DNA from 2 places in the Sulfitobacter pacificus genome. Region 1 is predicted to be linked to the other one. Evidence: riboswitches for the same ligand, from Rfam matches in the RefSeq annotation. Region 1 holds a riboswitch; the other holds the start of a gene.
What was found. A riboswitch is a leader RNA that binds a small molecule or an ion and turns the genes downstream of it on or off. The one in region 1 is predicted to bind cobalamin.
Positions count from the first base shown of each region.

Region 2: linked by a shared signal. The riboswitch ahead of QQL78_RS16630 (CbtB domain-containing protein) and the one ahead of QQL78_RS17695 (TonB-dependent receptor plug domain-containing protein) in region 1 are both predicted to bind cobalamin.

Region 1 covers NZ_BSNL01000001.1:3,536,870-3,544,728, forward strand. The annotation lists gene clpB (ATP-dependent chaperone ClpB) at 1-2,456, shown strand, start outside; cobalamin riboswitch at 2,593-2,799, shown strand; gene QQL78_RS17695 (TonB-dependent receptor plug domain-containing protein) at 2,927-4,792, shown strand; gene QQL78_RS17700 (ABC transporter substrate-binding protein) at 4,794-5,645, shown strand; gene QQL78_RS17705 (FecCD family ABC transporter permease) at 5,645-6,625, shown strand; gene QQL78_RS17710 (ABC transporter ATP-binding protein) at 6,622-7,380, shown strand; gene QQL78_RS17715 (adenosylcobinamide amidohydrolase) at 7,377-7,859, shown strand, end outside.
Region 2 covers NZ_BSNL01000001.1:3,315,001-3,322,859, reverse strand. The annotation lists gene QQL78_RS16645 (DUF1636 family protein) at 1-126, opposite strand, end outside; gene QQL78_RS16640 (hypothetical protein) at 137-628, opposite strand; gene QQL78_RS16635 (CbtA family protein) at 638-1,336, opposite strand; gene QQL78_RS16630 (CbtB domain-containing protein) at 1,519-1,683, opposite strand; cobalamin riboswitch at 1,717-1,942, opposite strand; gene QQL78_RS16625 (DMT family transporter) at 2,089-2,976, shown strand; gene pncB (nicotinate phosphoribosyltransferase) at 2,986-4,278, opposite strand; gene QQL78_RS16615 (NYN domain-containing protein) at 4,407-5,069, shown strand; gene QQL78_RS16610 (hypothetical protein) at 5,143-5,742, shown strand; gene pncA (bifunctional nicotinamidase/pyrazinamidase) at 5,745-6,338, opposite strand; gene trhO (oxygen-dependent tRNA uridine(34) hydroxylase TrhO) at 6,427-7,317, shown strand; gene QQL78_RS16595 (MFS transporter) at 7,286-7,859, opposite strand, start outside.

The sequences.
Region 1 (7,859 bases):
GGGCGGATGCCAATCGGGTGCGTGAGGCGCTACAGCTGTCGATGGGCAAGTTGCCCAAGGTGACGGGTGATGCGGCGCAGGTCTATCTGGACAACGCAACCACCAAGGTTCTGGCCGAGGCTGAAGCGCTGGCCAAGAAGGCAGGCGATAGTTTTGTGCCGGTTGAGCGGATCCTGATGGCATTGTGCATGATCAAATCAGGGGCCAAGACCGCGCTTGAGGCGGGCAAGGTCACAGCCCAAGGGCTGAACACCGCGATCAATGACATTCGCAAGGGGCGTACAGCGGATACGGCAAGCGCCGAGGACGGCTATGATGCCTTGAAGAAATACAGCACCGATTTGACGGCGCGGGCTGAAGAGGGCCGGATTGATCCGATCATCGGACGTGACGAGGAAATTCGCCGCGCGATGCAGGTCTTGAGCCGTCGGACCAAGAACAACCCGGTGCTGATCGGGGAACCGGGCGTGGGTAAAACCGCGATTGCAGAGGGCATGGCTCTGCGCATTGTGAATGGTGATGTGCCTGAAAGCCTGCGCAATAAGAAACTGCTCAGCCTTGATATGGGCGCGCTGATTGCCGGTGCGAAATATCGCGGCGAGTTCGAGGAACGGCTGAAAGCGGTGTTGACCGAAGTGACCGAAGCGGCGGGTGAGATTGTGTTGTTCATCGACGAGATGCACACGCTGGTGGGTGCGGGTAAGGCGGATGGCGCGATGGATGCGTCCAACCTGCTGAAGCCGGCGCTGGCGCGGGGTGAATTGCATTGTATCGGTGCGACCACGCTGGACGAATATCGCAAACATGTTGAAAAAGACGCGGCTTTGGCGCGGCGGTTCCAGCCGGTGATTGTGCAGGAGCCAACGGTGGAAGATACGATTTCCATCCTGCGCGGCATTAAAGAGAAATACGAGCTGCACCACGGTGTGCGCATTGCTGACAGTGCCTTGGTTGCGGCGGCGACGCTGAGCCATCGTTACATCACCGACCGGTTCCTGCCGGACAAGGCGATCGACCTGATGGATGAGGCGGCCAGCCGGTTGCGCATGGAAGTGGACAGCAAGCCCGAAGAGCTTGACGCGCTGGACCGCCAGATCATGCAATTGCAGATCGAAGAGGCGGCGTTGAAGCTGGAGGATGATCAAGCGTCGAAAGACCGGCTTGAAACCTTGCAGAAGGATCTTGCCGATCTGCAGGAACGCTCGCACGAGATGACCGCAAGCTGGCAAGCGGAACGTGACAAGTTGGCTGGTGCGCGTGACATCAAGGAAAAGCTGGACCGTGCCCGCGCCGATCTGGATATTGCCAAACGCGAAAGCAACCTCGCCAAGGCGGGTGAGCTGTCTTACGGGGTGATCCCCCAGCTTGAGAAAGAGCTGGAGGCGGCGGAAACGCGTGAGGAAGGGATGATGGTGGAAGAAGCCGTGCGTCCTGACCAGATCGCCAGTGTCGTTGAACGTTGGACAGGCATTCCCGCAGGTAAGATGCTGGAAGGCGAGCGCGACAAGCTGCTGCGCATGGAAGAGCAGTTGCATGGCCGCGTGATAGGGCAGAATTCCGCGGTGACAGCGGTGGCCAATGCGGTGCGCCGGGCGCGTGCAGGGTTGAACGACGAGAACCGTCCGCTGGGCAGCTTCCTGTTTCTGGGGCCAACCGGCGTGGGTAAGACCGAGCTGACCAAGGCGGTGGCCGAGTTTCTGTTTGATGACGACAACGCCATGGTGCGGATTGATATGTCGGAGTTCATGGAGAAACACGCGGTGGCCCGGCTGATCGGTGCCCCTCCCGGCTATGTCGGGTATGATGAGGGCGGTGTTTTGACCGAAGCGGTGCGGCGCAGGCCCTATCAGGTGGTGCTGTTTGACGAGGTCGAAAAGGCGCACCCGGATGTGTTCAACGTGTTGTTGCAGGTTCTGGATGATGGTGTGCTGACCGATGGTCAGGGACGTACGGTTGATTTCAAGCAGACGCTGATCATCCTGACGTCGAACCTGGGCGCGCAAGCGTTGAGCCAGCTGCCGGAAGGCGGCGACATGGCGGGCGCCAAACGTGACGTGATGGATGCGGTGCGGGCGCACTTCCGCCCCGAGTTCCTGAACCGTCTGGATGAAACGGTGATCTTTGACCGTCTGGCCCGCGAGGACATGGCGGGGATTGTCGATATCCAGTTGGGTCGTTTGCTGAAACGGCTTGCCGGTCGCAAGATTGAGCTGGCTTTGGACGATGGCGCGCGGCAGTGGTTGGCCGACGAAGGTTATGATCCGGTGTTCGGTGCGCGGCCTTTGAAGCGGGTCATTCAGCGGACTTTGCAAAACCCGCTGGCCGAGATGCTGTTGTCAGGTGATGTGCGTGACGGCGACCGGATTGAAGTCAGTGCCGGTGCGGATGGCTTGATCATCGGTGACCGGGTTGCAGCCAGTAATCGACCCAAACCGGATGATGCAACCGTGCATTAAGGTGCTGGTTTACGGATGAAGAAAACCCCCGAAGCTTGGTCAAGCTTCGGGACCCCCTTTTGGGCACTGGCTGGGGTCCGTCTTCAGGGCATTTGAAGAAAATGAAATCGACCCTTTTCAGGATCGCCAACTTCTAGTAGCAAACCCTTACTTCGGTCCGGGCGGCTTGCCGTCTGGTTAAAAGGGAACGTGGTCCGGCCATCTGGCCAAATCCACGACTGCCCCCGCAACTGTAGGCGGAGAGCGAAGCCGGTATATGCCACTGTCACGCAGCGCGTGGCGGGAAGGCCCGGCCCAGCAATGATCCGCGAGTCAGGAGACCTGCCGAGGTATTCACCCTGTCCGGGCGCGAGGGGCGTCGGGGCTGCGGAACTTCCGCGTGTGGTGTTTTCACCGTCTGCGGGGGCTCTCCCTCAAATGACATATTGCAGTCCAAAGGTCCTGCCGGGCCTTACCCGAGGGTTATTTCCATGCTCCGTTTTTCTCTGTTGGCGTCCGTCGCCGTTTCCCCCCTTTTGTTCACAGCCGCATCAGCGCAAGACACTGTTGATCTGGGCGAGATCGTCATCTCGGGTGGTTTATCCCCGATCGAGGCGGACGCTCTTGGCCGTTCCGCCAGCGTTGTCACCGCACAGGAAATCGAGGCGCGTGGGATCACAACGGTACAGGATGCCCTGCGTGCCCTGCCGGGTGTTTCCGTCAATGGCTCCAGCACCAGCTTTACGCAGGTGCGCATCCGGGGCGGTGAGGGGAATCACACATTGATTCTGATCGACGGGATCGAAGCGGCGGGTGGGGATGGTGAATACATCCTTAGCGGCTTGGAAACGGCGAATATCGAACGGGTTGAGGTGCTGCGCGGGCCGCAATCGGTTTATTACGGTTCGAATGCGTCAGCCGGGGTGATCAATATCATCACCCGCAAAGGTGGGGTCGGTGAAACCTATACGGCCACGCTGGAGGTTGGCGATGCAACAACGGCGACGGCTTTTGTCTCGCGCAGGAGCGCGCGGGGCGGGGTGTCCTTTTCGTTCTCTCACAGGGATGACCGGGGCTATGACCAATCGGGGAGCGGCGGCGAGAAAGACGCGCTTGAGCGGACCACGGCGATCCTGTCGGGTGACTATCTGGTGACAGACGCATTGAAGCTTGGCTTTACCCTGCGCCGGGCGGCGGAAGAATACGATACCGATCCTTCCCCCTTTGGGGCGGTGGATGCTGACAGCTATGTGGTGGATGACCCGACAACCGGGGCCACACGTGACGAATGGACCGCAGGGGTCTATGCCGATTACGAGATGATGGGTGGACGGATGACACACCGGCTGTCGTTTGAAAAAACCGAATATGAATCGACCTATAACCGCGGCATGCCGACGACGACGGACACGGAAGCGTTGAAATACCGGTTGAGTTTCGGTCTTGACGGGCGCGCGGTGGCGGAGGCGGATCACCTGCTGAACCTGTTGCTGGAAAACGAACAGGACAACAGCAGTTCCAACCCGCATTACGGTCGGCAATCGACATCTGTGGCATTGGAATATCGCGGCAGCTTTGCCAACGGGCTGGATGTGCAGGCGGGTGCACGTTTTGACGACAATGATGTGTTTGAGGACGCCACAACCTGGAGCGTCGGGCTGTCCTATCAGTTTCCTGACAGCGGGATACGGTTGCATGCCTCTGCGGGTACGGGGATCGTAAACCCGTCCTATTTTGAGCTTTATGCCGCGGATTTCGGGTACCTTGGCAATCCTGATCTGAGACCCGAACAAAACAAGAGCTTTGATATCGGGGCCGAGTTCGAGGTTTTGCAGGGCCGCGGGTTGATCGACGTCACTTACTTCAATGAAACGCTGACGGATGAAATCACATCAGTCAGCACCGGCGCGGGCACGTATTCGTTTGAAAATCAGGCCGGAGATAGTGACCGTCAGGGGCTTGAGGTCTCGGGCAGCCTGCAAGCGAGCGATGCTTTGGCGGTGCGGCTGGCCTATACTTACATCGATGCCAAGAACCCTGACGGCAGTGTTGAGGTGCGTCGTCCGCGGCATGAGTTTACCCTTGGGGCGACGCTGGACAGTTTTGGCGGCCGCGGCACGGTGTCGGCAGATATCCGGCATGTATCGGGTAATTTTGGCAAACAGTTCTTTGGCAGTTTCGCCACCGTCGAATTGCCCGCCTATACCACTGTTGATGTGGCGGCAACATATGCGCTGACGGATAGTCTGACCCTAAACGGGCGGATTACAAATCTGTTTGACGACGATGCTGTTGATGTCTGGGGGTTCGCATCACGGGGACGCGCGGCCTATGTTGGTATCAGTGCAAAGTTCTAGCATGCTGCGGGCACTCTGGTTTGCGGGTGCGCTGATCGCAGCACCCGTGGCCGCAGTGGCTGACACGCCTGAAAGGCGCGAACCGCCCCAAAGGGTCGTGTCGATGAATCTGTGCACCGACCAGCTGGCGATGATGGTGGCGGGTGAGGGACAGCTTTTGTCTGTGTCCTATCTGGCCTCTGACCGGCGCAGTTCCGCAATGGTGGAGCAAGCGGCGGCCTATCATCGCAATCACGGTTTGGCCGAAGAGATCTATCTGTTGCAGCCTGATCTGGTGGTCGCGGGCAGTTTCAGTACGCGGGCCACGGTGGATATGCTTGGTCGGCTTGGCATCCCGGTGGCGATGTTTGACCCGGCCTATGCCGTTTCGGATGTGCAGGACCGGCTGGCGCAGATGGGTGAGGTGCTGGGCCAGCAAGGCCGCACATCGGCGCTGATTGCGGATTTTGAGCACCAGCTTGCCCGCTACCTCAGTGATGTTTCGATGCGCCCACGCGCGGCACTCTATTATGCCAATGGGTATACATCAGGTGACAAAACGCTGGCAGGGCAAATTCTGAACCTTGCCGGGCTGGATAATATCGCAGTTGAACAAGGTTTTGGCGCGGGCGGGGTTATACCGCTGGAGGTTCTGGCGCTGGCCCAGCCGGAAACAGTGATTACCAGCCGCCCGTTTCCCGGTGCCTCGCGGTCGGAAGAGGTCAAGGATCATCCGGTGATCAAGACCCTGCGCCGCAAACACCCGGAGGCCGCGATGACCGACAGTGACTGGGTTTGCGGTACACCTTTCGTGTTGCGGGCCATCGAAGATATGGTGGCGCTGCGCCAAGAGATGCAGAAGGCAGATCCATGATGCGCTTGATGTTGATTTTGACAGTTTTGGTCGGGGCGTTGTTTGTTGCGGCCCTTGCGGTCGGTCCGGCGGATATCGGGCTGTTTGAAAGTCTGGGGGCATTGGTGGGGGGCGATGCGGGACCGCTTACCCTTGTGATGCGCGAAATCCGCCTGCCGCGCGCGCTGTTGGCGCTGATGATCGGTGGTGGGCTTGGTCTGGCCGGGGCTGCAATGCAGGGTTATCTGCGCAACCCGCTGGCGGATCCGGGGCTGATTGGTGTGTCCAGCTCTGCCGCCCTGGGGGCGGTGCTGGCCATTCAGACGGGGCTGTCGGCCAGTTTTGCCTTTGGATTGCCGTTGGCGGCACTGGTGGGGGCGGTGATTGGGGTTGTTCTGGTGTTGGTGCTGGCGGGGCCGCGTGGATCGTCGCTGACGCTGATCCTTGCAGGCATCGCTATTTCGGCGCTGGCCGGGGCGTTGACATCTTTGGTGTTGAACCTGTCCCCCAACCCCTTTGCGGCCAATGAAATTGTGTTCTGGATGATGGGATCGCTTGCAGACCGTTCGATGACCCATGTCTGGATCGCCCTGCCATTGATTCTGTTGGGGGCGGTGATGCTGATCACGCTGGCGCGGGGGCTGGATACGCTGACATTGGGTGAAGACGCAGCAGAGGCGATGGGCATCGGTCTGCGCCGGATGCGGCTGACGCTGATTTTTGGCACCGCTGCTGTTGTCGGAGCGTCCACTGCCGTGGCCGGAGCCATCGGATTTGTCGGGCTGGTGGTGCCGCATCTGTTACGCCCCTTTGTTGGCGCACAGCCGGGACGGTTGCTTTGGGCCTCTGCCCTTGGTGGGGCGGGGATGTTGCTGGCGGCTGATATTGTTGTACGCGTTGTGCTGCCGGCGCGGGATCTGAAGCTGGGCGTGGTCACCGCTCTGATCGGCGCACCGCTGTTTCTGCATCTTATCTACCGCACGCGGAGGGAAGGTTTATGACTCTGCTGACCCTGAAAGACTTTGGTGTCACCCGGCGCAAACGCGAGGTTCTGCGCGACGTCAACATGACCGTTGATCAGGGGGAGCTGATCGGCATCATAGGTGCGAATGGGGCGGGCAAGACCACATTGATGCGCGCGGCTATGGGGCTGATCGACAGCACCGGGCATAGTTCATTGGCGGGGTTGTCGCCATATGCGCGAGGACGCGCGGTGGCGTGGATGCCGCAATCGCGTGAAATCGCCTGGCCGGTGGATGTGGAAACGCTCGTCCGATTGGGCCGGACACCCCATCTCGCCGCGGGGCAGCGCCCGCAGGCTGAGGATTTTGCCGCGGTCGAGCGGGCATTGCTGCGCATGGATCTTGGTGCGTTGCGGGGGCGTACCGCCACCCGTCTGTCAGGCGGTGAGCAGGCAAGGGTTCTGATCGCGCGGGCATTGGCACAGGAGACACCCTTGCTGATGGCGGATGAGCCGATCGCAGGTTTGGATCCGGCGCATCAGATTGCCACCATGCGCAGCTTTGCCGATCTGGCAAGTGAAGGCCATTCGGTGATCGTTTCCTTGCATGATCTTGGGCTTGCCGCCCGCCATTGCACCCGGTTGATTGTCATCGACAAGGGCGGGTTGGCTGCGGATGGCCCCCCGCAGGAGGTGTTGAGCGCCGCGCGCGTTCGCGAGACCTTTGGCATCAGTGCCTATTTCAAAACCACTGCGGAGGGCCCGATTTTCCAGCCGCTTGAGGTGGTGGCATGAGCGCTGTCACGCTGGCGCGGCCCTGGCTGACCTTCGAACTGGGCCGCGAGATGCAGGTGCTGAGCTGGGCCATTAACCGTCCGGGTTTTGTGATGGCGCGGCGTATCCTCTGGCGGGAGGTGCGCAATGCGGATTTGCCGCAAGACATGGATGTGAGGCAGTGGCTCAAAGGTGAGTTACACGCACGGGGTGAGGATGGTTGCGTCGCTTTCCTGACCTCGCGAGATGTCACCTGTTACACCCAAAGCTCTGTCACAACAGAGGGTGTGACGGCGGAGTCTGTGGCGACCGTCGGCCTGTCCAACGCGGAACGGGTTGGCAGCCGGGTGGAACGGCAGATGCCGGATTGGGGCACGATCAATATCGCGGTGCGGCTGAGTTGCGGTTTGTCACAGACCGCATTGATTGAGGCAATCAGCATCGCCGCGCAGGCCCGGACCGCAGCAATTATCGAGGCCGGGCTGGCGTTGCCGACAGGG
Region 2 (7,859 bases), 220 kb from region 1:
CTCAACGTCGTCGGGTGCCGCTTCCTGCGTCAGCGCCGCATGCAGTAAAGCGCCAGGGCGCGGCGCGTCTTCGTCAAGGGTTTCACCCGCGCGGCAGGTGGTGCAGACGTAAAGGGTTGCGGTCATCTGGCGGGCCTCATTCTACAGTGATCATCTGCAAGGCCGAAACGGGGGTGCCGTTTACCGCCAAGGGACGATGATCATTGGTGTTGAGGGTGACCCTGACTTCGACCTCGCCTTTCGGCAGCCCGGCAAGATGCATCCATGGGTTATAGAGGCGGCCCAGCTTTTCACCGTTGATATAGACATGCGCATGGCCTTCGCCGGTGACATTGGCGAGGCTGGCGCGTTCCGGTGAAAAGGTGAAATTCTCGGTCATCACATGCAGGTTGTACCCGGCCATCGGGTCCGGTGTGATCATCACCGACAGGCCGGGCGCATCTGCAGCGGGCACATCGACCGGGGTGTCATGCATCGCACTGTGATCCATGTTGCCGTGGTCCATACCGGCCAGATGCGTACCGTGGTCATGACCATCAAAGGTCACGCCATTGCCTGCGGCGATGGTAAAACCAATGCCACCGCCAAAGACCAGGCCGATGACAAAAAGCGAAAGGGAACGATTCATGCCCAGGCCCTACGCATTGGCCGTGGCATCAGCATGGGCACCTTCGCGTTGCCAGAAATAACCGGCGAAACTTCCCAGCAGCACCCATGCGGCAAGGCCGACGCCAAAGGCGCGGGCCGCGAAGAGTGCACCGATTTCAGTGGGAACAGGGCCGGTAAAGACATCCGGTTCCGGCGCGCCGATCAAATGAGGTGCCATCAAAAGAATCGCGGCAACACCCCATGCGGCCCAGTTGCGACCAAAGGCGATCAGCCAAAGCGCGACACCGGCTGTCACAACGGTTGCAAACCACCAGATCTGGCGGGCAGAGACATCTGCGGCGGCGACGCCGGGCACTTCAGGGGCCAGTGTAAAGCCAGGCGCGAAGTGAAATGCGACGAACCCGGCAACACCCCAAAGGATGCCGGAGCGCGCGTCGATCTGTGCGCCACGATCTTCGGCAATACCCATCAGGGCAACCATGATCAGCGCATAACCGGTATAGGTCAGCATGGTGAAAATCAGGCTGAGACCGTCACGCATGGCGTCGAAACCGGGCAAATCAGGGTGGGCCGACACGGCAGCAGCCCCGAAGTGAACCAGCTCGCCGGACTCATACAGTTCGGCATGCAGCAGAACCGGCTGGACAAAGATCAACTGAAGGATGCCAGCGATCAGCCCTGTAGCGGCACCAGCAAAAAGGGCGGAAATAATGAAACGAGAATACATTGGATGAACTCCTATGCTTGAAACTGCAGACAAACCGCGTTCAGTCGCGAACGACGAACACCGCTGCTGCCAAAGGGGCAGTTGGAAACACATGATTGTGAGGCGACGCCAAAATGCCAACAGGGCGCGTCGCATCGCGACACACCCAGGACAATGTTTCCGGCCCGGTTAAGGCAGTCTGCTTAGTGGCAGGGGAAGCCTGTGGCGTGACGCACATCATGGGCGGCATCATGCAGAGCGGCAGCCTGAACGTGGCCGGTCAGTGAAATAACTGCAAACCCCAGCGCCAAAGCGAAAAGGGCGGGCATCATGCGCAGCTTGCTGCGGGTCATTGTCTGTGTCGTCATGTCTTCTCTCCTTACCGTCACACCCGACGGTTATTAATTCACATTCGCCTGGCAGGTCTCCTGGCTCGCGGGTCGTGGCCGTTTCCCGCCTTCCCTGCCGTGGATCAGATCCGGTCGGCAAGTGGCATATCGGGTCGGGCTCACCGCTTACAGTCGCGGGGGCGGCTTCAGCTTGGGGCGGATGCCTTGACTGAATTCCCTGTTAGGTCCCGCATGAACAACGCCCATGCATCGGGACACCAAGCCCCTCAGACTTCGCATTTCACCTTTGCCAACGCAAGTCGGATTTACGACAGAATAGCATCCCAAAGCGCGCAATTGCTGGCATATCTGGTGATTAGCACACATAAACTGGCGCAGGAGCTGTTCGGTTGACGAATCTCTGAAATCCATCGGAGCATCCTTATGCCGCTGAACAAGACCACCCTTGCGATACTTTATTCGCTCATCGCCATTGTGTTTTTTGATGCCATGGGCCTGCTGATCAAATATCTGTCAGCCTCCTATACCGCCGCTGAATTATCCGCCTATCGCAACCTCTGCGGGTTGATCCCATCAGCTCTGGCGTTATGGGGATCAGCGGCGTGGCATCGCGAAGGGCGGTTCCTGAAGATCAGGCAATGGCGGTTGGCACTGCTGCGTGGTGTGATGCTGACCTTTGCGCAGCTGACGTTCTATATGTCGCTGGGGTTGCTCAGTTTTGCGACGGCCTCCACCATCACCTATGCCAATGCGCTGTTTCTGGTTGCGCTGGCCGTGCCGTTTCTGGGCGAAAAAGTTGGCATGATGCGCTGGAGTGCCGTGCTGATCGGGTTTGTAGGGGTTGTTCTGGTTGTCGGGCCAGGGCGGGATACATTCTCAAATGCGGCTTTGCTGCCCCTGTTTGCCGCATTTTGTTATGCCTTGGTTGGTGTCTCCGCACGGATGATGGATGAGGATGTGCCAACGGCACTGATCAATCTTTATGCTTCGATTATTGCGGCCGTTGGCGCTTTTGCGCTGGTGCCGCTGCTTGGCGGGTTCTCACCGCTGCGCGCGCCATCTGATCTGTTGGCGATTGCAGGCATGGGGGTGTTTGGCGGGTCCGCCGTCTTGCTGATGATCACCGCCTACCGGATGGCAGATCAAAGTGATCTGGCACCGTTCAGCTATTTCGGCATTCCCGTCGCCTTTGTCCTTGGCTGGGTGTTTTATGACGAAGCCCCCTGGTCGGAGTTGTTTCCCGGTGCATTGTTGATCATCCTTGGCGGGCTGATCATCATCTGGCGGGAACGCCGGCTGCGCGCCGGCTAAAGCCCGCCCCTAGACCTCCACCTCATGTGCCTCTTGTTCGCCCACACCGAACACCCGCTTGTAACGGGCGATTTCATCCGCGGGACCCATGGCTTTCCTCGGGTTGTCGGAAAGTTTGACGGTCGGATTGCCATTTGCCGACACCGCCTTGCAGACCAGTGAGAAAGGCGCAAGGGCATCATCCGGCACCAGTTTGCGGAAGTCGTTTGTCAGCAGCGTGCCCCAACCGAAAGAGACATTCACCTTATCGGCAAATTCGCGGTGCAGGGTCTTGATCTTATCCACATCCAGCCCGTCGCTAAAGATCACACGCTTTTGCGCCGGATCCTCGCCACGTGACTTCCACCAGTCGATGGCGATCTGCGCCGCAGTCGCGGGATCACCGCTGTCCACGCGGATGCCGGTCCAACCGGCCAGCCAGTCAGGGGCGTTTTCAAGGAACCCCTTGGTGCCATAGGTGTCGGGCAGGATGATGCGCAGGTTGCCTTCATGTTCATCATGCCAGTCCTGCAAAACATCATAGGGTGCCTTTGCAAGGGCGGCATCATCAGCGGCAAGGGCCGCATAAACCATTGGCAATTCATGCGCGTTGGTGCCGATCGCCTCTACCTCGCGGCTCATCGCGATTTTGCAATTTGATGTGCCGGTAAAAGCGCTGCCCAGACCTTCGCTCATCGCTTGCACGCACCAGTCCTGCCACAGATAGGAATGCCGGCGCCGGGTGCCGAAATCAGCAATCGACAGATCGGGGACCTCGCGCAATGTCTCTATTTTTTCCCAGACGCGGGTCATGGCCCGCGCGTAGAGCACTTGCAGTTCGAATTTGCCCATCGTGTCCAATACGGCGCGGCCACGCAGTTCCATCAGGATCGCCAGCGCGGGAATTTCCCACAACATGACCTCGTGCCATTTACCTTCAAACGTCAGTTCGTATTGATCGCCCTTGCGTTCCAGATGGTAGGGCGGCAGGCGCAACCCCTCGAACCATTCCATGAAATCAGGGCGGAACATCTGGCGTTTGCCGTAGAAGGTATTGCCGCGCAGCCAGGTGGATTCGCCCCGGCTGAGGCTGAGAGAGCGCACATGATCAAGCTGTTCGCGCAATTCGCCCTCGTCGATCAGTTTGGCCAGCGGCACGTGTTTGGACCGGTTGATCAGGCTGAAAGTAACCTGTGTATCAGGTTTATTGCGGAAAATAGACTGACACATCAACAGCTTATAGAAATCCGTATCGATCAGAGACCGCACAATCGGGTCGATCTTCCATTTGTGGTTCCAGACGCGGGAGGCGATATCGACCATGAGCGGTTCCTTTAGTGTTCAGGCCTTTGTGGCAAAACTGGCAAGGGAGGGGCAAGGGCGATTTCATTTACGCCATAAGCTTGCCAATATTGATCCCTATCACCGGTCGGGCATAGATGGAGACCCCCGTGACACCAATTGAGATCCTTACCCCCGTTATTCTACTGCTGGCTTTTGTCGGCTATGTCTTTTGCCTGTCGCGGATCTTGTGGGTGACGCTGGGGCTGACAGCCGCGATTGGGGCTTATTTCTTGCGTGGATATCCGTTTGAGGGGGCCAACCTGTTTTACTGGGGCGTGGCGGGCGGTGTCATATTCACCGCGTGGCTGGCCGCAATGGCGCTGCGGCGGGCAGAGCCGGTGACCAAGGCCCAGCTGCTGGCAAAGAAACCCAAACGCAAAAACGATCTGCCCGGTGTGGTGATTGACGGCACCAATGTGATGTTCTGGGATGGCGAAGCGGACCTGCGCACATTGCGGGCGGTCGTTGATAAACTGCGGGCGAAAAACTTGTCCCCTTTTGTCTTTCTTGATGCCTCGTCGCGCCATCATCTGGGGGATAAATCGCTGAACCAGAACGGCTTTGCCAAGGCGCTGGGGGTGACCCGCGATCAGATCATGGTCTGCCCTGCACAAACCGAAGCGGATGCGTTTTTGTTGAAATTCGCCAAGGAAAACAGCATGCCCGTTGTATCAAATGACCGTTTCGGGGATCGCGCGGCACAGGCCAAGGGGTTGAAGCTGATCAAAGGGGTGATCGCGGGCGGCAAGCCGGTATTGCAGGGGTTGTAACGCCGCCATCTCCCTTTGCCCAGTTTTCGCCAAATTTTAACGGTATGCTGCCCCAATCCGAAAGGGGCAGCCCATGACGTTATGCTATGATATCGACATTTCCTACCTGTATCCGCCAGAGGTTTTCGATGACCCTGCACAGGGGGCTTTGCTGCGCCGCAACGGTTTGCAGCCGCATTCCCGTGCCAACTATGTAGCAAAGTTTCGCGACCAGCGCACGGCGCAGGCGCTATGCGGGGCAGCGGATGAAGTAAGAGCGTTTTTCCGCGATTGCGGATTTGCATTTGCCCCGTCCGGTGTGACCTTACCGAAGGGCAAACTGGATCACAGGTTTCAGAACCATCTGACGGATGTTGCGGACCGTATGCGGGAAAATCTGGCTATCTATGATCTTTCCAAGCAGGATTTAAATGGGCTGGACATTGAGGCCTGCACAAGGGCGATCACCGCTGCGCAACCTGTTACACCCCCTGTACGCGAAGTGGCCCATCGCATCGGCAAAGGAAAGTCCAAGGTATTTTTGGCGTTCCTGTTGCGCCCTGCGCTTGCCCTGCCTGCACTGGTGCTTGCCATGATATTGACCCTTCAATTCATGACTGGCACGCAGCGCACGGTGGTCTCCTCAAACCTTATCGACGCCAATGTCACCCTTTTGATGCCCGCCGCACGGTAGGCTCAGGCGAGGGTGACACCCGCTGCCCTCATCCCGTCAACCGCCGCGGCCAGCGAACCGCCCATATCAATGGCGCGACACAGATCCTGCTGCACGGTCACCTCGAACCCCTGCCGTGCGGCATCAACCGCAGAATAGTTCACACAGAAATCCAATGCGAGGCCAACCATCGTCACCCCGGTGATGCCACGGGTGCGCAAGTACCCCTCAAGGCCGGTGGGTGTTTTATGGTCGTTCTCAAAGAAGGCGGAATAGCTGTCGATGGCCGGGTTATAGCCTTTGCGAATGATCAGATCGGCACGGTCCTGATGCAATTCGGTGTGAAACTTTGCCCCCATGCTGCCGATGATACAGTGGTCGGGCCATAACATCTGCGGGCCATAAGGCATGTCGATCAGATCCATCGGGGCCTTGCCCGCATGGGAGGATGCAAAAGAGGAATGGCCCGCCGGATGCCAGTCCTGCGTCAGGATCACCGCGTCAAACTCGTTCATCAGCGCATTGATGCCTTGCACGATGTCATCGCCACCTGCGACGGCCAAGGCACCACCCGGGCAAAAATCATTCTGGACGTCGATCACAACAAGGGCTTGCATGGTGTTTCCTTATGAGCAGAAGTGTCGCACCGGTTTTAACCCAGCGCCCCCTTGCAAAATAGCCCCTTTGGGGCCTATTTCAGCGCCCATGTACACAATTGCCGCCTTATATCACTTTACCCGCTTTCCCGACCCTGCCACGCTGAAACCTGCGTTGCTGGATCTTTGTCTGGCACAGGGCGTCAAAGGCACCTTGTTGTTGGCGGGTGAAGGGGTGAATGGCACGATTGCGGGGTCGCGCGCAGGCATTGACGCGGTGATCGCCCATCTGCGTGCCCTGCCCGGTTGCGCCGGGCTGGAATGGAAAGAGGCCACCAGCGAAACGCCGCCGTTTCCGCGCATGAAAGTGCGATTGAAGCGCGAGATCGTGACCATGGGGCAACCTGATGTCGACCCGGCCAGCAAGGTGGGCAACTATGTCGCCCCTTCCGATTGGAACGAGTTGATCAAAAGCCCGGATGTTGTGGTGATCGACACCCGCAACGATTACGAGGTGGAGATTGGCACGTTTGAAGGCGCGGTTGATCCGAAAACCAAGACCTTTGGCGAGTTTCCCGAATGGTGGGCGCAGAACAAGGATCGGTTTCACAACAAACGTGTGGCGATGTTCTGTACCGGTGGCATTCGCTGTGAAAAATCAACGAACTACCTGTTGGGCCAAGGGGTTGAGGATGTGTTTCACCTTAAAGGGGGTATCCTGAAGTATCTTGAGGAGGTGCCGCAGGAAGAAAGCACATGGCAGGGTGATTGCTTTGTCTTCGATGCGCGGGTCAGCGTCGGGCATGGTTTGGTCGAAGGGGAGCATGTGTTGTGCCACGGCTGCCGCCAGCCGATCCTTCCGGAAGATATGAAGCGCCCCCAGTTTGAGCAGGGTGTGAGTTGCCACAAGTGTTTTGATCAGACCACGGATTGGGACAAAGACCGCTTTCGCGAGCGGCAAAAACAGATCAAGCTGGCAGAGGCGCGGGCGCAGAAGTAGGGCGCGGGGCCCGTGGTTTGCTGCGCAGTAACAGCCACAGCATGATCGCGATGTTAAAGCCGTTCCAGATGATGCCATTGATAAAGGCCCATTGATAGGATCCGGTCCAGACATAGATCTGCCCGGACATCCAGCCGCCCAGCGCCATGCCCAGGATTGTCGCCATCAACACGAACCCCACCCGCGCACCCGCTTCTTTGGCGGGCATATATTCGCGCACGATCAGCGCATAACTGGGCACGATGCCGCCTTGGGATAAGCCAAAGACAAGGCTGACGATGTAAAGCGAGACCAGCCCGCCTGCGGGCAAGTAGAGGAAAAGCGCGAGGCATTGCAGGGTTGAGCCAATCAACAACGTGCGCACCCCGCCCAGACGATCCGCCAGCACACCCGAGACAATGCGCGATCCCACGCCACCCAGCAGCATCAGAGACAGCATTTCTGCACCGGCAGCAGGACCAAACCCCATATCCACACAGAGCGAAACGATATGAACCTGTGGCATCGACATGGCCACACAACAGGAGATCCCCGCAAACCCA